Regions from separate parts of the Streptomyces sp. NPDC104307 genome, predicted to be linked through region 1. Evidence: riboswitches for the same ligand, from Rfam matches in the RefSeq annotation. Region 1 holds a riboswitch; each other region holds the start of a gene.
What was found. Region 1 has a riboswitch for cobalamin ahead of ACZ601_RS04945 (FecCD family ABC transporter permease). Riboswitches for the same ligand answer to the same signal wherever they lie in the genome.

Region 1 (5,775 bases):
GGCTCTCGACGAGGTCCACGTAGTCGAGGACCACGATGCGGTCGTTCTTGATCGCCGACACATTGGCCAGTGGCGGATAGGACTCCAGGAACTTCCGCTTCTGCTCCGCGCTGGTGTCCCCGTAGTTGTTGATGACGATCACCTCGGGGTCCCGCTCGACGACGGTCTCCCAGCCCACCGTCGTCCAGGTGTCCTTGAGGTCCTTCATGACGTGGTCGCCGCCGGCCCTGGTGATGATGTCGTGCGGTCCGGCGTAGGCACCCGAGGTCAGCGGCTTGTCGCGGCCGTCGTCGTAGAGGAACACCCTCGGCCGGTCGGCGCCCTTCAGGGCGGTCGCCTGCGCCTGGGCGACCTCCTTCCGGAACCGTGCGATCAGGGATTCGGCACGCTTCTCGACGTCGAAGATCTTCCCCAGGTTCCGGAGGTCGGTGTAGAGCGCGTCGAGCGGCGGCATCACCCCTCGCGCCTTCCCCTGCCCGTTGCGGCACGACTCGCTCAGCAGGTAGGAGTCGACGCCCACCTTCTTCAGGGCGGCCGGGGTGAATCCGTCCCCTTCGTTGAAGCCGTAGTTCCAGCCCGCGAAGACCAGGTCGGCGCGTGCGCCGAGGACGAGTTCCTTGTTGATCGTCTTCTTGGACAGCCAGGTGGTCTTCTTGTAGCCGCCCTTCCAGGGGACGGATGTCAGATCGCCCTTGTCGTCGGGCATCACATAGCCCGCCATATGGTCTTCGAGATCCAGGGCGAACATGATCTCGGTGATTCCGACGTCGTTGGTGACCACGCGCTGCGGGGCCTTCTCGTAGGTCTTCCTCTCACCGCAGTTCTCGACGGTCACGGGGTAGTGGCCCCCGGCGGCGGGTGCGCTCTTGTCGTCGTTCCCGTCCTGTGGGGTGATCTCGGCGCCGCAGCCACTGAGGGCCAGGACAGCGGTGAGGGCGAGGCCGATTGCGGCAGGACGTATCGGGCTGGGCATGGTGGCAGTGCTTCCTTAGGAACGGGCGACGGGGAGGAGACGGTCGAAGATCAGCTGTACGGCGCCGGTCTCCGGGTGCGGTACGCGGTGCGCCCGGACGCCGAAGACCTCGGCCAGCAGTTCAGGGGTGAGTACGTCGTGCGGGGCGCCCGAGGCGACGATCCGGCCGCGGTCGATGACATGGAGGACGTCGCAGTGGAGCGCGGCGAGATTGAGGTCGTGCAACGCCGTGAGCACGGTCAGTCCGCTGGCACGCACCAGGGCCAGTACCTCCAGCTGCTGGGCGATGTCCAGGTGGTTGGTGGGCTCGTCGAGCACCAGCGCGCGTGGCTGCTGCGCCATGGCGCGGGCGATCAGGACCCGCTGCTTCTCGCCTCCGGACAGGGTCAGGAAGCCCCGGTCGGCCAGGTGGCCTGCCCCGACCTCCGCCAGCGCCGCCTCACAGGTGCGCCGGTCCTCCTCCGACATGCGCGCCGTCGGTCCCTGGTGCGGCATCCTTCCCATCGCCACGATCTCGGCGACGGTGAAGTCGAACTCGTGACTCGACTCCTGGGGAAGCGCGGCCAGCCGACGGGCGCTCTCCCGCGGACTCAGGGCGTGCAGGTCCTCGCCGCCGATCCGGACGGTTCCGGTGGCGGGGTTCAGCGCCCGGTAGACGCAGCGCAACAGCGTTGACTTCCCGCTGCCGTTGGGCCCCACCAGGCCGACGAGCTGAGCGTCGCCCGCTCGCAGCGTGACGTCCTCCACCAGCCGCGCGCCGGCGATCTCGACCGTCAGCGCGTCGATGTCGATCCGCATCACGCACCCCCGAAGGTGTAGGAGCGGCGGCGCATGAGCAGGATGAAGCACGGCACGCCGATCATCGCGGTCAGCACGCCGAGCGGCAGTTCGGCCGGGGCGAGCAGCACGCGCGAGAGGATGTCCACCCAGATCAGCAGGACGGCGCCCGCGAGCGGTGCGACGGCCAGCAGACGGCGGTGATCCGCGCCGACCAGCATGCGTGCGGCGTGCGGGACCATCAGCCCGACGAAGCCGATCGCGCCGCTCACCGCGACCAGTGCCCCGGTGACCGCTGCGGAGACCAGGAACAGTTCCTTGCGCAGCCTGCCCGCGTCCACTCCCAGGGCGGCTGCGGTCTCGTCGCCCATCGCCAGGGCGTTGAGCCGGCGCGCCGACCACCAGAGGTGGGCGAGGCCGCCGATGGTGGCGCCCGCGGCGATCGGTACGGAGGACCAGGTGGCGCCCCCGAGGCTGCCCAGCATCCACATCATCGCGGAGCGGGCGGCCTCGCCCCGTTCCGCGGCGAACACCATGAACGTCGTGATGGCCGAGAAGCCGTAGTACATGGCCGTGCCCGTCAGGACCAGGCGCAGCGGGGTCAGTCCGCGCGCGGTGCCGGCGACCGCGTATACGAGCATCATCGCGAGGAGCGCGGCGACGAACGCCGCCGTGGACAGCGCCCAGACACCGAATGCGCCGAAGATCCCGAAGATGAGTACGGCGTTCGCGCCGACGGCGGCGCCGGAGGAGATGCCGAGGACGAACGGGTCGGCCAGGGCGTTGCGGACCATGGCCTGGACCGCGACGCCGATCGCGGACAGTCCGGCTCCGACGACCGCGGCCAGCACGGCTCGTGGAAAGCGCAGCTCCCACACGATGGTGTATCCGGCGACTTCGCCGGGAGCGATCCGCTGTCCCGTCAGGCCGGCCCACAGGTAGCGCGACACCTCTCCCCAGGAGAGCCCCGAGGCACCGATTCCGGCGCCGCAGACGAGGGAGAGCGGCAGCAGGACACACAGCGTGATCACCAGCAGGGGCAGGGGTACGCGGCGGGGAGGGGCGGGCCCGCCACCGGCGCGCGCCGCGCGCGAGGGCGGGGCGGGTATGCGTTCGAGGGGAGTGACCACGGTCGGATCGCTTTCACCTCAGGCCGTGCACCTGCACGATCGAAGGAGCGGCCCGGACGCGAGGCGCCCTGTGCAGCACCTCTCGCAGTCCACGGCGAATTGACAGGAGCCTTCACCACCGCGGGTAATCGGGCTCGCGGAGCCATCAGGAGGGCTCCGCCTACCGTTGCGGGTCAGCGCCGGAATTCGACCGGACTTCCCCCGCGGGGCGTGATCAGCTTACGGGTACGGCACGGCGCCCTCCTTTTCGCCCCTGAGCCCCGGGCGCCCCGGAGTACCCCCCGAGCACCCCTGAACGGCCCCCGACCCGACCCGGAGAAGCCCCTGACGGGAGCACCACACGGGCGACGGAGCACGGCCACCCCGGTCTGCTGCTCGGACTGGCGGCTGCCGGTGCGCGACCGCGTTTGACCTGAGTAGACCTGTCTGTCTAGCCTCTTTGAAGAAACTAGACAGACAGGTCTACTCAATGCTCTGGACGGGAATGGTCATGACGAATCCCTCGGTCGTCCCGATATCCAAACCGGCCCGCGCATCGGACGCGGCGCCCGCCGGCCCCGGATCCGTTGCCATACCCGCCGCCATATCCACTCGGGGCCGGCGGCTGCCGCCGAACGTGGCGCTGTACGTACTCGCCTCGATCACCATCTCGTTCCTGGCGGCCTCCAGCGCACCGACTCCGCTCTACGCGGTCTACCAGGCGGAATGGGGCTTCGACCCGATCACCACGACCGTGGTCTTCGGCGTCTACGCGGTGGCCGTGCTGCTCGGGCTGCTCACCATGGGCAAGCTCTCCGACCATGTCGGCAGGCGGCCGGTGCTGCTGGCCGCGCTGGCGGCGCAGGCCCTCTCGATGGTCGTGTTCACCACCGCCGACGGCGTGCCGGCGCTGATGGCCGCCCGGATCGTGCAGGGCCTGTCGACCGGCGCGGCGCTCGGCGCGATCGGTGCGGGAATGATGGACATCGACCGGCCGCGCGGCACGATCACCAACGCGGTAGCCCCGGGCATCGGCACGGCGACCGGCGCGCTGGTCTCCGGACTCGTCGTCCAGTTCCTGCCCGCCCCCACGCACCTGGTCTACCTGGGGCTGCTGGCGGTCTTCGTCGTCCAGGCCGTCGCCGTCGCGCTGATGGCGGAGACGGTGACCCGCAAGCCGGGGGCACTGGCGAGCCTGGCCCCGGAGATCAAGCTGCCGCGCGCCGTACGCCGCCCGATGCTGGTGGCCGCACCGGTGCTGTTCGCCGTCTGGGCGCTGGCCGGGCTGTACGGGTCGCTGGGCCCGTCCCTCGCGCGCCGGCTGACCGGTTCCGGGTCCGAAGTCCTGGGCGGGCTGAGCCTGTTCGTGCTCGCCGGGGTGGCCGCCGTCTCCGTACTGGTCCTGCGCAAGGCGGCGACCCGGACGGTGATGCTCACCGGCATCCTCGCGCTGATCGCCGGGGTGGCCCTCACCCTCGCCTCGATCCGCGGCTCCTCCCCCACCGGCTTCTTCGCCGGCACCGCCCTCGCGGGCGTCGGCTTCGGCAGCGGGTTCCAGGGCGGCATCCGTACGGTCATGCCGCTGGCCCGGCCGCACGAGAGTTCCGGGGTGCTGTCCCTGCTCTTCGTCATCTCCTACCTGGGGATGGGCGTGCCCACCGTGATCGCCGGGTTCCTCGTCGTCCACGCGGGCGGACTCGCCGCCACCGCGCAGGAGTACGGCGTCGCCGTGATCGTCCTCGCGGCGTTCGCGCTGCTCGGGCTGGTGCGCGGCGGCCGGGACGGGGCGGCGGTCCTGCCGGGCGAGCGGATCGGCGGCAGCGCCTGAGGGGTGGCCCCGGGCCGGGGCATAATGTAGACAGATCTGTCTGAAGGAGTGACCGCCATGGCGAGTGTCCGGAGCACCGCGAAGCCGTCGGCGCGCGAGCGCCTGCTCGCCGCCGCCGACGAACTGTTCTACGCCGAGGGCGTGCAGAGCGTCGGAATCGACCGGGTCATCGAGCACGCGGGCGTGGCCAAGGCGTCGCTGTACAACACCTTCGGCGGCAAGGAGCAGCTCGTCCGGGCCTACCTGGACACCCGGCACGCGGCCACCGCAGAGCGGATCACCCGGGCCGTCGCGGAGCACGACACGCCCCGCGAGCAGATGCTCGCGGTCTTCGATTCCCAGGGACGGCAGTTCGACCGGCCCGACTTCCACGGCTGCGCGTTCATCCGCGTCGGCGCGGAGGCCAGCCCCGGCGGACTGGTCCAGGAAGCGGCGGACAGCTTCCGCGGCTGGATGCGCGGACTCTTCACCCGCCTCGCCACCGAGGCGGGCGCCGCCGACCCCGACGCCCTGGGCCACCAGCTCCAGATCCTCTACGACGGCGCCGGCATCTCCGCCCTGATGGACCACGGCTCCGGCGTGGCCGCGGCCACCCGTGCCGCGGCGACCGCCCTGATCGCGGCGGCCACGGGCGCACCCGCCGAGGCATGAACGCCGCCCGGTACGCCCGCGGGCCCCTACCGCGAGCGTGACGGCGTTTCGCCGGCCGGCCGCGGGGCTCCCCAGGCCGCCGCGCACAGGGACTCGGCCACGGCAGCCGTATAACGGGCGGCCGCGAGCCAGTACAGGGCGAAGTCGTCCGTATCGGCAGGCAGGAGGCGGCCGAAGTGGTCCCGGTCGCGGCGGGCCGCAGAGGCGCACAGCGCGGTCAGCAGCCCGGCGGCCGTGTGGAGGCCCGCACGGCTGATGCGGCGGGTCTCGGCGGTGACGTCACCGAGCATGCCGAGGGCGGCCCGGCCCGCCGGGACCGTCTGTTCGACCCGGCGCTCCAGGAGGTAGAGGGGCGAGTGCGCGTCGGACTCCCCGGGCCGGCGCGACGCCAGGTGGACGGGGGCGGCCGGGTCCGGGAGGTCGGCGCGGCGCAGGCG
Region 2 (5,775 bases), on a different contig from region 1:
GGACGCCTCGTAGGCCGCGAGCATGATCCGCTCGGAGATCTTCGTGGAGAGCGCGCGGGCCTCTGCGGAGTCGAAGGGCAGCCGCAGCTGGAAGAAGACGTCCTGGAGGCCCATCGCGCCCAGGCCCACCGGCCGCCAGCGGGCGTTGGAGCGCCCGGCCTGCTCGGTCGGGTAGAAGTTGATGTCCACGACCCGGTCCAGGAAGGTCACGGCGGTGCGCACGGTGGCGTCGAGCCGCTCCCAGTCGATCGTGCCGCCGTCGACGAACGCGCCGAGGTTGACCGAACCGAGGTTGCAGACGGCCGTCTCGCCGTCGTCGGTGACCTCAAGGATCTCCGTGCACAGGTTCGAGGAGTGCACGACGCGGCCGGGCTCCGCGGTCTGGTTCGCGGTCCGGTTGGAGGCGTCCTTGAACGTCATCCAGCCCTGGCCGGTCTGGGCGAGGGTCCGCATCATCCGGCCGTACAGCTCACGGGCCGGCATGGTCTTGCGGGCCAGGCCCTTGGCCTCTGCCGCCCGGTAGGCGGCGTCGAACGCGTCGCCCCACAGGTCCACCAGCTCGGGCACATCGGCCGGGGAGAACAGCGACCAGGTGGAGTCCGCGTCGACCCGGCGCATGAACTCGTCCGGGATCCAGTGCGCCAGGTTCAGGTTGTGCGTGCGCCGCTGGTCCTCGCCCGTGTTGTCGCGCAGCTCCAGGAACTCCTCGATGTCCGCGTGCCAGGTCTCCAGGTAGACGGCGGCGGCGCCCTTGCGCCGGCCGCCCTGGTTGACCGCCGCGACGGAGGCGTCGAGCGTCTTCAGGAACGGGACGATGCCGTTGGAGTGCCCGTTGGTGCCCCGGATCAGCGAACCTCGGGCCCTGATGCGGGAGTACGAGAGGCCGATGCCGCCCGCGTGCTTGGAGAGGCGCGCCACCTGGTGGTAGCGGTCGTAGATCGAGTCCAGCTCGTCCAGCGGCGAGTCCAGCAGATAGCAGGAGGACATCTGCGGGTGCCGGGTACCGGAGTTGAAGAGGGTGGGGGAGGAGGGCAGGTAGTCCAGCCGGCTCATCAGCCGGTACAGGGCCGCGACCTCGTCCAGCGCGTGCTCCGAGTTGTCCTCCGCGAGCCCGGCGGCCACCCGCAGCATGAAGTGCTGGGGGGTCTCGACGACCTGGCGGGTGATCGGGTGGCGCAGCAGGTAGCGGCTGTGCAGGGTGCGCAGTCCGAAGTAGCCGAAGCGGTCGTCGGCGCCGTCGGTGAGCGCCTGTCCCACCAGGGCGTCCAGGGCGGCCGCGTGCAGCGTCACGAACTCGGCGGTGCGGTCCGCGATCAGGCCCTCGCGGTGTCCGACGGCGACCGAGGCGGAGAAGGACGTCGAGCCCTGCCCGGCCGCCTCGTCCGCGATGGAGCGGGTGAGCAGCCGGGCGGCGAGCCGGGAGTAGGCGGGGTCCTCGGAGATCAGGCCGGCGGCCGCCTCTGTGGCCAGCGAGCGCAGCTCGGCCTCGTCCGACCGGGCGTTGCGGCCGCGCAGCGCGGCGGCGGCGACGCGTCCGGGGTCGGTGTCGGGCAGATCCGCGGTGAGGGCGGTGAGGGTCCGCAGCAGTGCGGTGCCCGGTCCGTCGCTCGTGGTTCCCGTTGATTCGGCCGCTGAAACCGGATCGGCTGGCGCGATGGTCACGTGGTGCTCTCCCTCGCTCGGCTCTGGGCCGACGGGGGAGCGGGGGCAGCCGGGCGGAGCGGGGCCCGTTCGGGCAGCACTCCGTGCGGCGTCCACCGGCCCATCCACGAGGCCCGGACGTCTGGGCGTCCGGTTCGGTCGAGCCGGACGCGCTGTCGGCAGGTCCTCGGACTCGGGGTGCGCAAAAGCACACCGATCACACCGTTGCGGGACAGTTCCGGATTCGCACCGGATTTCCCTGCGGCGACAGCGAGCACGAGCATACATGTGGGGGCCGCCCGATGAGGCAGCCCCCACATGTTGTGTCGCGTGGCCGATCAGGAGACCGCCGGGAACTCCAGTCGGTACGTCAGCAGCGAGAGCCCCTCGATCGGATACCAGTCCCTTTCCGGGGTCCGGACGAAGCCGAGGCGCCCGTAGATCCTATGGGCCCCGCGCATGGCCGGCTGCGTCGAGAGGACGATTCCGGTGACCCCCGCGGTGGCCCGTGCGCGGTCGATGCAGGCCCGGACGAGCGCCTCGCCCGCCCCGGCCCCGCGGGCCTCCCGGGAGACCGCGAGCATCCGGAACTCGGCCTCGTCCGGCGTCGCGATATCGGCCCAGCGGTTGCCCGGCGGCGCGTAGGTGACCCCGCCGAGGACGCGGCCCCGGGCGTCCGTCGCGACGAGCACCTCGGCCTCCTCGGCCCGCCGGGGGACGTCGCGCAGCTGTACCAGGTACGGGTCGTCGGCGCCGTAGTCCAGCAGCCCGTCCCCGAGATAGGCCTCGGCGGTGATCTCGCCTAGGGCGGCGTACTCGGCGGGCTCGATCGGCCTGATGGTTATGTCCATGCACGGAAGTCTGCCGCACCTCCGGGCGGCGACGGCACGGGGTTTTCGCCGGACGTGCGAACGGGCCGCCGCACCCCACGTGCTGGGGGTGCGGCGGCCCGTGGCGCCGTGGTCAGTGACCGCCGGGCGCACCGGCCGTGGCCGGCGGGAGCTCCGTCTTCACGCCCGGGTCGCCCGCGTCCGCGGTGTAGTCGCCGGGAGAGGTCTCGTCGAGTCCGGCAGGCGCCTTCAGGGCGTTCAGGACGAAGGTGAGGACGACGGTCACCACGATGTTCAGTACGAACGCCGTCAGGCCGATGTAGCCGATCTCACCGATGCCCGGGATCTCCTTGGAAGACCCGCCGAAGTGCGCCTGGGTGGGACTGGCGACCCCGTAGGCGGCGGCCGTCCCGTAGACCATGCCGACCGCCCAGCCAGCGAGCAGCGCCCAGCGGTGGAACCAGCGGGTGAACAGTCCGCCGACCAGGGCGGGCATCGTCTGGAGGATCCAGATGCCGCCGAGCAGCTGGAAGTTGATCGCGACCGTCTTGTCCATGGTGAGGACGAAGGCGAGCGCGCCGACCTTCACCAGCAGCGAGACCAGCTTGGAGACCTTGGTCTCCTGCTCGGGCGTCGCGTCGGGCTTCAGGAAGTCCTTGTAGATGTTCCGGGTGAAGAGGTTCGCCGCCGCGATCGACATGATCGCCGCGGGGACCAGGGCGCCGATGCCGATGGCGGCGAACGCCACGCCCGCGAACCAGTCGGGGAACATGTCCTCGAACAGCTGCGGGATCGCCAGCTGGCCGTTGTCCACCTTGACCCCGGCGGCGATCGCCATGAAGCCGAGCAGCGCGAGCAGGCCCAGCATCAGCGAGTACAGCGGCAGGATCGTGGTGTTGCGGCGGATCACGTTGCGGCTGCGGCTGGAGAGCGTCGCCGTGATCGAGTGCGGGTACATGAAGAGCGCCAGCGCCGAGCCCAACGCCAGTGTGGCGTAACCCCACTGGCCGTCCACGCCGGGCGCGAGCGCACCGGTCGGCTTACCGCCCGGCGGGCCGTTGAACTTCTCCTGCGCGGCGGCGAAGATGTCGTGGAAGCCGCCGAGCTTGATCGGGATGTAGATGATCGCCACGGCGATGACCAGGTAGATCAGCCCGTCCTTGACGAACGCGATCAGCGCGGGCGCGCGCAGCCCCGAGGAGTACGTGTACGCGGCGAGCACCGCGAACGCGATCAGCAGCGGCAGGTCCTTGACGAACCAGTTGGTGTCCTCGCCGCCGCCGACGCCCATCACGTCCAGCACCGCCTGGATGCCGACGAGCTGGAGCGCGATGTACGGCATGGTGGCGAGGATGCCGGTGACCGCGACGGCCAGCGACAGCCCCTTGGAGCCGAACCGGCCGCGGACGAAGTCCGAGGTGGTGACGTAGCCGTGCTTGTGCGAGACCGACCACAGGCGCGGCAGGAAGGTGAAGATCAGCGGGTACACCAGGATGGTGTAGGGCACCGCGAAGAAGCCGGCCGCGCCGGCCGCGTAGATCGCCGCGGGCACGGCGACGAAGGTGTACGCGGTGTAGAGGTCGCCGCCGAGCAGGAACCAGGTGACCCAGGTACCGAAGGACCGTCCTCCCAGGCCCCATTCGTCGAGGCTGGCCTCGTTCTCCGCCTTGCGCCAGCGGGCGGCCATGAAGCCGACGACCGTGACGGCCAGGAAGAAGAAGATGAAGACACCGAGCGCGATGCCGTTCACGCCGTCCTTCATGCGGACGCACCCCCCTTGCGCGCGCGCTGGTCACGCTGCCACAGCTTGTACGCGATCATCGTGAGTGCGGTCGAGATGAGCACCCAGAGCATCTGGTACCAGTAGAAGAACGGGATGCCGATGAAGGTCGGGTCGATCTTGGCGTACGAACCCACCCAGAGCATCGCCACGAACGGCGCGATGAGGCAGAGCGCGATGACCACCCGCACGGGTGTGACCGTGGGTGGTGCCGCTCCTGGTTCCGCTGGCTTTCCTACTGGTTCTTCCGGCATGGCGGCGACTCCGTCCCCTCGCTGATCACCGATGTAATGCGCAGGAAATCTAGGCGAGGGTCCCGCCCAGCGTCACCCCCTGTCCGCATTGCGGTCCGGCAACGGTCTTCCGTCCGGTGGCCGGTGGCTGCGGCGGTCCTCGGTGTCGGGGAAGTGGTGCAGACCAATGACGGTACGAAGTCCCTGCCCGGAGCACGGAAAAGCCCTCGTGGAATCGCTTCCACGAGGGCTTCAGGAGTGCTGAGCTCAGTCCAGCGGGCGCTTGAGGCGGGCCACGAACTTGTAGCGGTCGCCCCGGTAGACCGAACGGACCCACTCGACCGGCTCGCCCTGCTCGTCCAGCGAGTGCCGGGACAGCATCAGCATCGGCAGGCCCACGTCCGTACCGAGCAGTCCGGCCTCGCTCGGGGTGGCGAGCGAGGTCTCGATGGTCTCCTCCGCCTCGGCCAGCCGGACGTCGTACACCTCGGCCAGGGCCGTGTAGAGCGAGGTGTACTTCACCAGCGAACGCCGCAGCGCCGGGAAGCGTTTGGCCGAAAGGTGGGTGGTCTCGATCGCCATCGGCTCACCGCTCGCCAGTCGCAGCCGCTCGATCCGCAGCACGCGGCCGCCGGCGGTGATGTCGAGGAGCCCGGCGAGTGTGTCGTCGGCCGTGACGTAGCCGATGTCCAGCAGCTGGGACGTCGGTTCCAGTCCCTGGGCGCGCATGTCCTCGGTGTACGAGGTGAGTTGCAGGGCCTGCGAGACCTTCGGTTTGGCCACGAAGGTGCCCTTGCCCTGGATGCGCTCCAGCCGGCCCTCGACGACCAGTTCCTGGAGCGCCTGGCGCACGGTGGTGCGCGAGGTGTCGAACTCGGCGGCCAGGGTCCGTTCCGGCGGCACGGGGGTGCCGGGCGGCATCGTGTCCGTCATGTCGAGGAGATGTCGCTTCAGCCGGTAGTACTTCGGAACGCGCGCGGTGCGCGTGCCCGCGCTCGCCCCCGTATCGTTCTCCGAACTGCCCCCGTCGACGCCCATGGTCCGCCTTCCCGACTGCTGCGCTGCTGCCGTCACCGGCTCCTCCGTCTGTCGCGGCTCACATGGTGGCACGGTCCGGTCACGGCTCGTCGCCCTCCCTCAGATGTCGGTCCTATAACGGACGCGAGTGCACTTCTTATACACCCTTGACACCCCTAAAGGTCTAGGCCAAGCTCCCGGTACTGGTCTAAACCATTAAAGACCAGGTTCCAGCCCCAGTAGTACTCGTCGACGCTATTTGTGCGGTGGGCGG
Region 3 (5,775 bases), on a different contig from region 1:
GTGCCGAGGTCGACGCTCAGCACCCAGTTCCCCGAGGGGTCGGGGAGCACCTGGTGGGCGTGCGGGCCCTCCTGGCGGGTGGCGTCCGGCCCGCTCCCCTCGTGCTGGAGCACGCTGCTGGCGGCACCCAGTGAACCGTCCGCGCGCACGGGCAGCACGGTGACGCTGCCGGAGCCGTAGTTGGCGGTCAGCAGCCGGCCGCCCGCGAGGGTGAGGTGGGTGGGTCCGTCCCCGTCCACCGGCTGGAGGGCGCCGATCGGCCGGGGCGTGTCCTGGGTGACGTCGAGCGCCGCGGCCGCTCCCGGCTCGGTCTCGCTGACCGCGTACAGGACCGCGCCGCCGGGGCCCCCGCCCCGGCCCAGTACCAGGTAGGAGGGGTCGGGCACGGAATCCGTCGCGCCGAGGACGGTGAGCGCCCCGGTCTCCTGGTCCACGGCGGCGACGGTGATGCCCCGCCCGCCCGCCGAGGTGAAGGACCCGATGAATGCCCGTCCGGCACCGTTGCTGCTGTCCACCGCACTGCCTCTCTCCGCCGACTGACCGCGACAGTGGGGACCGTCGCGATCTTCCGCGGCGACGGTAGCAGTGCGGCGAGTGGTCTGGACCAAAGGGTGCGTTATCAGGCCGCGGCGAGCGGGGCCCTCGGCGGGCTGTGCAGCGGCGCGGCCAGCTCGGCCAGCGCCCGCTCCAGGCCGTGCAGGTGGGCGAGGGCGGGTTCCGTCACCCCGGCGTGCGCCGGATGTCCGGGGGCGAGCGGGGTGCGGGCCGGCCGCCCGGGAGCGGTCAGCGCCTCCACCGCGCTCTCGACGCGCCAGCAGGCGGCGGCGAGCCGGGCGTCGTGCGAGGCCTCCGGATCGGCGGCGACGGAGGCCAGTCCGCGCACCTCGCGCGCGCAGTCGTCGAGCAGCGCGAGGACCTGCCGCGCCCGTGCCTTGCGGGCCCTCACCGGGTTGAGGGGGTGCACCAGCGGCGCCAGCGACAGCCGTACCCGGCCGAGGATCGCCTCCAGCTCAGCAACGTGCCGGGGCGGGTCGGCGTCCTCGCTTCCTGCGAGCCGGGCAGCGGCCTCCGCCGTGCAGGTGTGCACGCACCGCAGGGCCCGCTCCACCCAGGCCTCGGTCACCGAGTGCGTGGTCACCGGCAGCACGAACAGCACCGCGAGTACGGCGCCGAGCGCACCGGCCCCCGTCTCGGTGACCCGGAGCACCAGAAGTCCCGCGTCGAGCACGCCGAGCAGCCCGTACAGCATGCTGGCCATCACGGTGACGGCCAGCATCATCCAGGTGTAGGAGACGGCGGCGGTGTAGAAGATCCCGAACACGCCCACCGCGACGACGACGGCGGCCACGACCGGCTCGTGGTGCAGCGGCACGGCCACGGCGAAGCCCAGCCCGATGCCGAGCACGGTCCCCAGGAATCGCCTGAACCCGCGCACCACGGTCTCGCCGCGAGAGGTCGTGGCCACGAACACCCACCAGGTGGCGCCGACCGCCCAGTACCAGCGCTGGTCGGAGAGCAGCTGGCCCACCGCGAGCGCGAATCCCGCGCCCAGGGTCGCCTGTACGGCCTGCCGCGTCGTGATGCGCCGCAGCCCCGTCGCTCCCGCGGGAAGGCCGACCGTCGCCGGGGCCGTGATCCGGCGCTCGTAGCACCACGCCCCGAACCGCACCAGGGACGACGCGAGGAGCGACAGCAGCACCGCCGCGTACAGCTCGGGCAGCTGGCCGGGCACGGTGTGCAGGAACTGGGCGGAGAAGTAGGCCATGAAGGCGAACACGCCCAGCGAGTGCCCGCGCGGCCCCCACCGCCGCGCGTACACCCCGGCCCCCACGACGGCGAGGAACGCCAGGTCGCGGGCGACGGGTACGTCGTGCAGCACGGCGGCGAGCGTGAGCACCGGGAGGCCGACGACGGGGAGCAGCGCGGTCGTCGTGGCCTGCCCGCGCACCGTCGGGTCGGTCACTGTGAACAGGGCGAGCAGCGCGGCCAGGCCCCCCGTGATGGCCGCCACCAGCGAGTGCCCCGCCGCCCCGCACAGGGCGACGGCGAGCCCGATGCCGAGCACGGCCCGGGACGCGAACCGCAGCCGGATCCGCCCGGGGTCGTGTGCGACGAACGCCCTCTTCAGCAAGTCGCCTCGCCCCTTTCGCGCATGACACCAGCGCAGACATGAGAAAGGCGCCACAGAGATCCCTGAGGGACCTGCAGCGCCATTGATGCCTCCATCTCAACACCTGGGGGGCTAATGGTTCAACTCAGACCCACTCCAATGAGCCAATGGCCCACTCATGCCCCACCTCGCCCGACCACGGCAGAGCCAACGGACCAGCCTGAGGACAGTCGGCACAGGAGGAGGAACGCGGCACTCATGGCAACGTCTCCGTCCCCTTCCGGATCCCGGAATGTGAACAGCGGCGCCGCTGCGACGGTCCACCCCCTAGGCTGGCCGGTGCAGCTGGTTCGCCCTGTCCGCCAGGCAGACGCGTCGCAAGAGGGAACCCGGTGTGAATCCGGGACTGCCCCGCAGCGGTAAGTGGGAACGACCGCCGTCATACGCACTGGATCCGTTCGGATCCGGGAAGCGACGGCCAGTAGGAGTCTGCCCCCGGCAGACGTGCCCGCGAGTCCGAAGACCTGCCCGTTGCCCGCACCCGAACCCTCGGACGCGGTTATCCCGGTGACCTCGTGGGCGGGTCGGCGTGCATACCAGACGGAGAATCCGCGCCGAGGCGTGTGCGATATCCGTCAGGTCCGTCATCCCTTCGCGTCCGTGTCCCGTCTCCGGGATGTTCAGGAGTCGTCTCGCGAAGGAGATTTCCGTGACACCCAAGCCCGCAGCCGCGGCAGCACGAGCCACCGTCCACGGCTACCCCCGACAGGGCCCGAACCGGGAACTGAAGAAGGCCGTCGAGGGGTACTGGAAGGGCCGCGTCAGCGCGGAAGCCCTCCGGGAGACGGCGGCGGAACTGCGCCGGTCCAACTGGAAGCGGCTGGCGGATGCCGGCGTCCATGAGGTCCCGACCGGCGATTTCTCGTACTACGACCACGTCCTGGACACCAGTGTCATGGTCGGCGCGGTCCCGCAACGGCACCGTGCGGCCGTCGCCGCCGACGCGCTCGACGGGTACTTCGCGATGGCTCGCGGCACCCAGGACGTGGCGCCGCTGGAGATGACCAAGTGGTTCGACACGAACTACCACTACCTCGTCCCCGAGCTCGGTCCTGACACCGTCTTCACCGCCGACTCCACCAAGCAGGTCACCGAGCTCAGGGAAGCCGTCGCACTCGGGCACACCGCCCGGCCGGTCCTCGTCGGCCCTGTCAGCTACCTCCTGCTGGCCAAGCCCGCCCCGGGGGTGGCGGCCGGCTTCGAGCCGCTCACCCTGCTGGACCGGCTGCTGCCGGTGTACGCGGAGGTGCTCGCGGATCTGCGTGCCGCCGGCGCGGAGTGGGTACAGATCGACGAACCCGCCCTGGTCCAGGACCGCACCCCGGCCGAGCTGAACGCCGCCGCCCGCGCCTACCGCGACCTCGGCGGCCTCACCGACCGGCCCAGGCTGCTCGTCGCCTCCTACTTCGGGCGGCTCGGTGAGGCGCTCCCGGTTCTGGCGAAGGCCCCGGTCGAGGGTCTGGCACTGGACTTCACCGATGCCGCCGCCGCCAACCTCGAAGACCTCGCCGCCGCCGGCGGGCTTCCCGGCAAGCGCCTCGTCGCGGGTGTCGTGAACGGCCGTAACATCTGGATCAACGACTACGAGAAGTCCCTCGCCACCCTCGCCACCCTCCTCGGCCTCGCGGACCGGGTCGACGTGGCCGCGTCCTGTTCCCTGCTGCACGTCCCGCTCGACACGGCGCCGGAGCGGGACATCGACCCGCAGATCCTGCGCTGGCTCGCCTTCGCCGAGCAGAAGACCGCCGAGATCGTCACGCTCGCGAAGGGACTGACCCTGGGCACCGGAGCGATCACCGCCGAGATCGCCGCCAACCGCGCCGACCTCGCGTCCCGCACCGGCTCCCCGATCACCCGTGACCCCGCCGTCCGGGCCAGGACCTCGGCCATCACCGACGCCGACGGCCGCCGCTCCCAGCCGTACACCGAGCGCGCCGCCGCCCAGCGGGCCCACCTCGGGCTGCCGCTGCTGCCGACGACGACCATCGGCTCGTTCCCGCAGACGAGCGAACTGCGCACGGCCCGCGCCGACCTGCGCGCGGGACGGATCGACACGGCCGGCTACGAGGAACGGATCAAGGCCGAGATCGGTGAGGTCATCGCCTTCCAGGAGAAGACCGGCATCGACGTCCTGGTGCACGGTGAGCCCGAACGCAACGACATGGTGCAGTACTTCGCCGAGCAGCTCACCGGCTACCTGGCCACCCAGCACGGCTGGGTCCAGTCCTACGGCACGCGTTACGTCCGCCCGCCGGTCCTCGCGGGCGACATCTCCCGCCCGGAGCCGATGACGGTGCGCTGGACCTCGTACGCCCAGTCGCTCACCGGGCGTCCGGTCAAGGGCATGCTCACCGGGCCGGTGACCATGCTGGCCTGGTCCTTCGTCCGTGACGACCAGCCGCTCGGCGACACCGCACGCCAGGTCGCCCTCGCCCTGCGCGACGAGGTCGACGACCTGGAGGCGGGGGGTGCTTCGGTCATCCAGGTCGACGAGCCCGCGCTGCGCGAGACACTCCCGCTGCGCGCCGCCGACCACGCCGGGTACCTGGAATGGGCCACCGAGTCGTTCCGCCTGACCACCAGCGGGGTACGGCCGGACACCCAGATCCACACCCACATGTGCTACGCGGAGTTCGGTGACATCGTCCAGGCCATCGACGACCTGGACGCCGACGTCATCAGCCTGGAGGCCGCCCGCTCGCACATGCAGGTCGCCCGCGAACTCGCCGCGCACGGATACCCGCGCGAGGCCGGTCCCGGCGTGTACGACATCCACTCACCGCGCGTACCCGACGCCGACGAGGCCGCGGCCCTGCTCCGCAAGGGGCTGAAGGCCATCCCCGCCGAGCGCCTGTGGGTCAATCCGGACTGCGGCCTGAAGACCCGCGGCTGGCCCGAGACCAGGGCGTCCCTGGAGAACCTGGTCGCCGCGGCCCGCACCGTCCGCGGCGAGCTGCCCGCCTCCTGATCGCGAAGGACTCGGGGCGGCGGCCGGAGGTTACGGGCGCCGCCCCGAGTCGTCCGGTCCGGCGGGCGTGAAGCGGACCGGGGCCTGGAAGCGGGCGCGTCGGGCGGCCCGGCGGAACGTGGTGAGTACCGCCGGGCCGGCCAGCGTGATGCAGACGAAGTTGGTGACGGCCCGGCCGGTGTCCCAGCCGAGGGAGGTGGCGAGGTCGAAGGCGAGGTAGCGGTGCCACTGCTCGGTGAACGGCAGCCCGGGAAGGTAGGCGAGGGAGCTGTTCGGGTCCAGGGAGAAGGGCCAGAAGGACAGGTTGAGCAGGAAGCCGAAGAGGTAGCCGGAGACCGAACCGTAGGTGGCGAGCATCAGGACCTCGCGGCGGCCGGTGGCCCGGGGCAGAAAGCCGGCGAGCATGCCCACGAAGGCGCAGCCGAACATCTGGTACGGCATCCACGGCCCGACACCGCCCGTGATCAGGGCGGAGGTGAAGAGTGAGGTGCAGCCGAGGGTGAAGCCGAAGCCCGGCCCGTAGACGCGTCCGGCCAGGACCAGGACGAAGAAGACCGTCTCGATGCCGGCGGTTCCGGCGCCCAGCGGGCGCAGCGCCGCGTTGACGGCGGAGAGGACGCCGAGCATGGCCAGGGCC
Region 4 (5,775 bases), on a different contig from region 1:
CCGAGCCGTGCCGGGACTGCCCCGGCCGGACCGGCACCCGGTCCAGATAGGTGGTGTAGCCGACCAGGTCGTCGGCGGCGGCCAGCACCCCGCGCGTCTCGGGCGTCAGCCACAGCGGCCCGGCGGGCCCCGTGCCGACCACGGCGACCTCGCCCCCGCCCGGAGTTTCCTCGGGACGCGGCGCGTCGATCCTGCTGGGCAGCACGGCGACCGCGAAGTACGGCACGGAGCCGGCGTCGATCCCGGCGAGCTCGCCCGTGCGCTCCCCGGCCATCGTGGCGCGCTCCACGTAACGGGCCTCGGGCAGCCGCCCCGACGCCTCGAAGGCGCGGCGCACCGCGGGGAACGTACGGCCCAGCTTCATCACCACCGCGGTGTCCGTGGCGGCGATCCGGGCGGTCAGCTCCTCCTCCGGCAGGGTGCCGGGCAGGATGGTCAGCACCTCCTCGCCCTCGACGAGCGGGGTGCCGAGCCGGGCGGCCGCCGCGCTGACCGAGGTGACACCGGGGATCACCTCGGTCGGGTAGCGGTCGGCGAGCCGCTTGTGCATGTGCATGTACGAGCCGTAGAAGAGCGGGTCGCCCTCGGCGAGCACGGCGACCGTGCGCCCCGCGTCGAGGTGGACCGCGAGGCGGGCCGCCGCCTCGGTGTAGAAGTCGTCCAGCGCGCCCCGGTAGCCGCCCGGGTGGTCCGTGGTCTCCGTCGTGACGGGGTAGACCAGGGCCTCTTCGATGTGGTCGGGGCGGATGTGTCCGGCCGCGATGGACCGGGCGATCGACCGTCCGTGCCGGGCGCTGTGATAGGCGACGACATCGGCCTCGGCGATGACCTGCACGGCGCGTACGGTCATCAGGGCCGGATCGCCGGGGCCGAGCCCGACTCCGTACAGCCGGCCGTTCTTCTGCTCGCTCACGCTTACTCTTCCTCGCTGGCGATCGCGTTGAGGGCGGCGGCCGCCATGGCGCTGCCGCCCCGCCGGCCGCGCACGATCAGATGGTCGAGCCCGGACGCGTGTGCGGCCAGGGCGTCCTTGGACTCGGCCGCGCCGATGAAGCCGACCGGCACACCGATGACGGCGGCGGGGCGCGGCGCGCCCTCCTCGATGAGTTCGAGCAGCCGGAACAGGGCGGTGGGCGCGTTGCCGACGGCGACGACCGCGCCGTCCAGCCGATCGCGCCACAGCTCCAGGGCGGCCGCGCTGCGGGTGGTGCCGAGTTCCGCCGCGAGACCGGGCACCGCTGGGTCCGACAGGGTGCACACGACCTCGTTGCCGGCGGGCAGCCGCTTGCGGGTGACCCCGCTGGCGACCATGGCCACGTCGCACAGGATGGGCGCGCCGGCCCGCAGCGCCTCACGGGCACGGGACACCACGTCCGGGGTGAAGGCCAGATCGCGTACGAGGTCGACCATGCCGCAGGCGTGGATCATCCGGACCGCCACCTGGCTCACATCGGCGGGCAGTCCCGACAGATCGGCCTCCGCGCGGATCGTGGCGAAGGACTGGCGATAGATGGCCGGTCCGTCCTTCTCGTACTGGTGCACAGTGCTGTCGCTCTCTTCATCGGGCATGGAAGTCGGGCATGGAAGTCGGGCATGGAAGTCGGGCATGGAAGTCGGGCGTGGAATGGGTCGGTCGGGTCCGGGAGCGGTCGGCCGGTGGGAAAGGTCAGGTGCCGGGGCACGGGGCGGGGCGCTGCTCGTCCAGGCCGCCCCGGGCCGAGGCCACGGCTGCCGCTAGAGCGGCCGGGCTGTCGGCGACGGGCTGCGGGGCGTGCCGTTCACCGTCGCGCACCAGGGAGACCCGGTAGCCGTCCGGGGCGGCGACGACATCGACCCACGCGCCCCGCGGATGGCCGCACCGGCGTTCGCACCCCGACCAGTACACCGGCAGCGCGCCCACGGGCCCCAGGGCCGCTGTCGCCCCGGCCCGGACATCGGCGAGGGACTTGGCGCAGCCGGGGCGCCCGATGCAGGCCCCCACTCCGGTCCAGGGGGAGCGGGGCCCGGTGATCAGGCCGGCGGTCCCCAGAGCGTCCAGTGCCTCTGCGGCCCGTGCGCGCTCCACGCCCGGTACGACGACGCCGCGCCAGGGGGTCAGCCGCAGTTCGCCGCCGCCACCCTCCCCTTGCCGGGCGGCGCGGGTCAGCGCCCGCCACTGTTCCGCGCCGACGCGGCCCAGGGGTACGCCGACGCACAGCGCGACCGTCTCGTGCGGTCCGTCCACGATGCCGGGAGCGGGAGCGGGAGCCGCGGGCTGCGCGGGGTGTACGGGTCCGGCAGTGCGCGTGGCGCGGATTCCGGCCTGGCGCAACCGCCGGACCACCTGGTCCAGGAGGATCCCGACGTCCGCGCGCAGATCCGTCACCCGCCAGACGCCGGAGCCGCGCGCGGTGTCCAGGAAGGTCTCGGCGGCGATCAGCGCGGCAGCGGGAGCGTGCGCACCGGGTATCCGCAGCACGGATTCGGCCGGGCCGATCCGCAGAGCCGCGTCCCCGTCGGCCCGCGCCAGCAGCGTCACATCGGCGCCGAGCGCGTCCACATCGCCGCGGCCGTCGTCGAGCGCGAACAGGAACCGGCCCGACAGCTCGGTCGTCAGGTCACTCGCGCACACCAGCTCGTCCAACGCGGACAGCCACGGGCGGATGTCCCGCTGCCCCCGGCCGTCGAGCCCGGACAGCGGGGAGGCCACGATGTTGCGGACGCGCTCGTGGCGCTCGGAGGGCAGCAGCCCCGACTCACCCATGCGGGAGGCCAGTTCGCCGCCGCAGTCCGGCGGCAGACCGCGCAGCTGCACATTGCCGCGCGAAGTGAGATGCAGCTCACCATCGCCGAGCCGCTCCGCCAACTCCCGCACCACGTCGGCCTGCGCCGCGCTCAGTACCCCCCCGGGGATCCGGACCCGGGCCAGCGCACCGTCGTCCGCCCGGTGCAACCGCAGCGTGCCGGGGCAGGCGTCACCGCGGTCACGGACCGGCGCGGCTCCTGTGGGCACGGGCAAAGTGGCTGGCGGGGGCATGGCGGCGAGCATACCGACCATCTCATCAGATCCGTATGCCTCCCAGTTCTTGACCGCCCCTTACTATGCCTAGCGACGGGCCTTGCGGTCCGTAGTCGCCACAGACGGCGACAGGGGAGGAAGCCCGGTGCGATTCCGGCGCGGTCCCGCCACTGTGATCCCGGCCGCACCGGCCGGGTGAGTCAGGAACTCCCTTCCCCGTGCCACTCGGCCCGTCCGAGCAGGGGAGTCCCATTCCGACACCGCCCGGGGCGTGGATACCCCGAGGAAGGCCAGACGCCGCATGATCCTGCTCCTGTCGACGTCAGACACCGACCTGCTCAGCGCCCGCGCCTGTGACGGCCCGGTCGCCTACCGCTACGCGAACCCCTCCCGGCTCCCGCTCCAGGACCTCCCGCAGCTCCTGGACGGCACAGAGCTGGTCGTCGTACGCCTCCTCGGCGGGGTCCGCGCCTGGCAGGACGGCCTCGACCAGGTGCTGGCCACCGGCCGCCCCGTCGTCGTCCTCACCGGCGAACAGGCCCCCGACGCCCAGCTGATGGCCGCCTCCACCGTCCCGATCGGCATCGCCGCGGAGGCCCACGCCTATCTGGCACACGGCGGCCCCGGCAACCTGGAGCAGCTCGCCCGCTTCCTCTCCGACACCGTCCTGCTCACCGGCCACGGCTTCGAACCGCCCGCCCCGGCGCCCTCCTGGGGACCGCTGGAGCGCACGCCCCGCGCGACGGACGGCCCCACCATCGCGGTGCTCTACTACCGCGCCCACCACATGAGCGGCAACACCGCGTTCATCGACGCCCTGTGCGGCGCCGTCGAGGACGCGGGCGGCCGCGCCCTGCCGCTGTTCGTCGCCTCGCTGCGCACACCGGAGCCCGAGCTGATCGACGCCCTGCGGGCCGCCGACGCGATCGTGACCACGGTGCTCGCCGCGGGCGGAACCCGGCCTGCGGAGGCGTCGGCCGGCGGTGACGACGAGTCCTGGGACGCCGGCGCCCTCACCGGCCTCGACGTGCCCATCCTCCAGGCGCTCTGCCTCACCGGTTCGCGGTCCGACTGGGAGGACAACGACGAGGGCGTCTCGCCGCTGGACGCCGCGAGCCAGATCGCCGTCCCCGAGTTCGACGGCCGCCTGATCACCGTCCCGTTCTCGTTCAAGGAGATCGACGAGGACGGCCTGCCGGCCTACGTGGCCGATGCCGAGCGCGCCGCCCGGGTCGCCGGGACCGCCGTGCGCCACGCGCGGCTCCGCCACATCCCGAACGCAGACAAGCGCCTCGCGCTCGTGCTGTCCGCGTACCCGACCAAGCACTCCCGGATCGGCAACGCCGTCGGACTCGACACCCCGGCGAGCGCCGTCGCCCTGCTGCGCCGGCTCCGCGCCGAGGGGTACGACTTCGGTGACGAGGAGGTGCCGGGCCTCGCCTCCGGTGACGGGGACGAGCTGATCTACGCGCTGATCGAGGCGGGCGGCCACGACCAGGAGTGGCTCACGGAAGAGCAGCTGGCCCGCAACCCGGTCCGCATCCCGGCCGCCGACTACCGGCGCTGGTACGCGACGCTGCCGGCTGAACTCCGCGAGGCCGTCGAGGAGCACTGGGGCCCCGCTCCGGGCGAGATGTTCGTGGACCGCTCGCGCAATCCCGAGGGCGACATCGTCCTCGCCGCCCTGCGCCGGGGCAATCTGCTCATCCTCATCCAGCCGCCGCGCGGCTTCGGCGAGAACCCGATCGCGATCTACCACGACCCCGACCTGCCGCCCTCGCACCACTACCTGGCCGCCTACCGCTGGATCGCCGCCGCCGCGGACGACAACGGCTTCGGCGCCGACGCGATGATCCACCTCGGCAAGCACGGCAACCTGGAGTGGCTGCCCGGGAAGAACGCCGGGCTCTCCGCCGCGTGCGGCCCCGACGCGGCGCTTGGCGACCTCCCGCTCGTCTACCCGTTCCTGGTCAACGACCCGGGCGAGGGCACCCAGGCCAAGCGCCGCGTCCACGCCACCCTGGTGGACCACCTCGTACCGCCGATGGCCCGCGCCGAGAGCTACGGCGACGTGGCCCGGCTGGAACAGCTGCTGGACGAGCACGCCCAGATCGCGGCGATGGACCCGGCGAAGCTCCCGGCCATCAGGGCCCAGATCTGGACCCTGATCCAGGCCGCGAAGCTCGACCACGACCTGGGTCTCGAAGACCGCCCGGAGGACGAGGGCTTCGACGAGTTCATCATGCATCTCGACGGCTGGCTCTGTGAGATCAAGGACGCGCAGATCCGCGACGGCCTGCACGTCCTGGGCGGCGCGCCCGCCGGAGCCGACCGGGTCAACCTGGTCCTGGCGATCCTGCGGGCCCGCCAGATCTGGGGCGGCACCACCTCCCTGCCCGGCCTGCGCGAGGCGCTCGGTCTCGACGAGTCGGCGGCCACCCGCACCACCGCCGACGAGGTGGAGGAGCAGGCCCGCGCCCTGGTCCAGGCGATGGAGGACGCGCAGTGGGCGCCGGAGGCCGTCGCAGACGTCGCCGCCGGACACCCCGGGCCCGTCGCCGACATCCTCGACTTCGCCGCCCGCGAGGTCGTGCCCCGGCTGGCGGCCACCACCGACGAACTCGACCACTGCGTCCACGCCCTGAACGGCGGCTTCGTCCCCGCAGGCCCTTCCGGCTCCCCGCTGCGCGGCCTGGTCAACGTCCTGCCGACCGGCCGCAACTTCTACTCCGTCGACCCCAAGGCGGTGCCTTCCCGTCTCGCCTGGGAGACCGGAC

Region 2: linked by a shared signal. The riboswitch ahead of ACZ601_RS28730 (ribonucleoside-diphosphate reductase subunit alpha) and the one ahead of ACZ601_RS04945 (FecCD family ABC transporter permease) in region 1 are both predicted to bind cobalamin.
Region 3: linked by a shared signal. The riboswitch ahead of metE (5-methyltetrahydropteroyltriglutamate--homocysteine S-methyltransferase) and the one ahead of ACZ601_RS04945 (FecCD family ABC transporter permease) in region 1 are both predicted to bind cobalamin.
Region 4: linked by a shared signal. The riboswitch ahead of cobN (cobaltochelatase subunit CobN) and the one ahead of ACZ601_RS04945 (FecCD family ABC transporter permease) in region 1 are both predicted to bind cobalamin.

Annotation. Positions count from the first base shown of each region.
Region 1 covers NZ_JBVJMU010000001.1:1,214,094-1,219,868, forward strand. Annotated here, with positions in the region: gene ACZ601_RS04935 (ABC transporter substrate-binding protein) at 1-973, opposite strand, end outside; gene ACZ601_RS04940 (ABC transporter ATP-binding protein) at 989-1,771, opposite strand; gene ACZ601_RS04945 (FecCD family ABC transporter permease) at 1,771-2,880, opposite strand; cobalamin riboswitch at 2,983-3,128, opposite strand; gene ACZ601_RS04950 (MFS transporter) at 3,371-4,687, shown strand; gene ACZ601_RS04955 (TetR/AcrR family transcriptional regulator) at 4,745-5,338, shown strand; gene ACZ601_RS04960 (hypothetical protein) at 5,365-5,775, opposite strand, start outside.
Region 2 covers NZ_JBVJMU010000014.1:80,300-86,074, forward strand. Annotated here, with positions in the region: gene ACZ601_RS28730 (ribonucleoside-diphosphate reductase subunit alpha) at 1-1,662, opposite strand, end outside; cobalamin riboswitch at 1,803-1,925, opposite strand; gene ACZ601_RS28735 (GNAT family N-acetyltransferase) at 1,980-2,492, opposite strand; gene mctP (monocarboxylate uptake permease MctP) at 2,605-4,233, opposite strand; gene ACZ601_RS28745 (DUF3311 domain-containing protein) at 4,230-4,505, opposite strand; gene ACZ601_RS28750 (GntR family transcriptional regulator) at 4,752-5,522, opposite strand.
Region 3 covers NZ_JBVJMU010000005.1:439,915-445,689, reverse strand. Annotated here, with positions in the region: gene ACZ601_RS17040 (lactonase family protein) at 1-515, opposite strand, end outside; gene ACZ601_RS17035 (FUSC family protein) at 620-2,131, opposite strand; cobalamin riboswitch at 2,440-2,656, shown strand; gene metE (5-methyltetrahydropteroyltriglutamate--homocysteine S-methyltransferase) at 2,820-5,138, shown strand; gene ACZ601_RS17025 (ECF transporter S component family protein) at 5,169-5,775, opposite strand, start outside.
Region 4 covers NZ_JBVJMU010000010.1:26,408-32,182, reverse strand. Annotated here, with positions in the region: gene cobJ (precorrin-3B C(17)-methyltransferase) at 1-913, opposite strand, end outside; gene ACZ601_RS24090 (precorrin-8X methylmutase) at 916-1,542, opposite strand; gene cobG (precorrin-3B synthase) at 1,667-3,028, opposite strand; cobalamin riboswitch at 3,076-3,227, shown strand; gene cobN (cobaltochelatase subunit CobN) at 3,300-5,775, shown strand, end outside.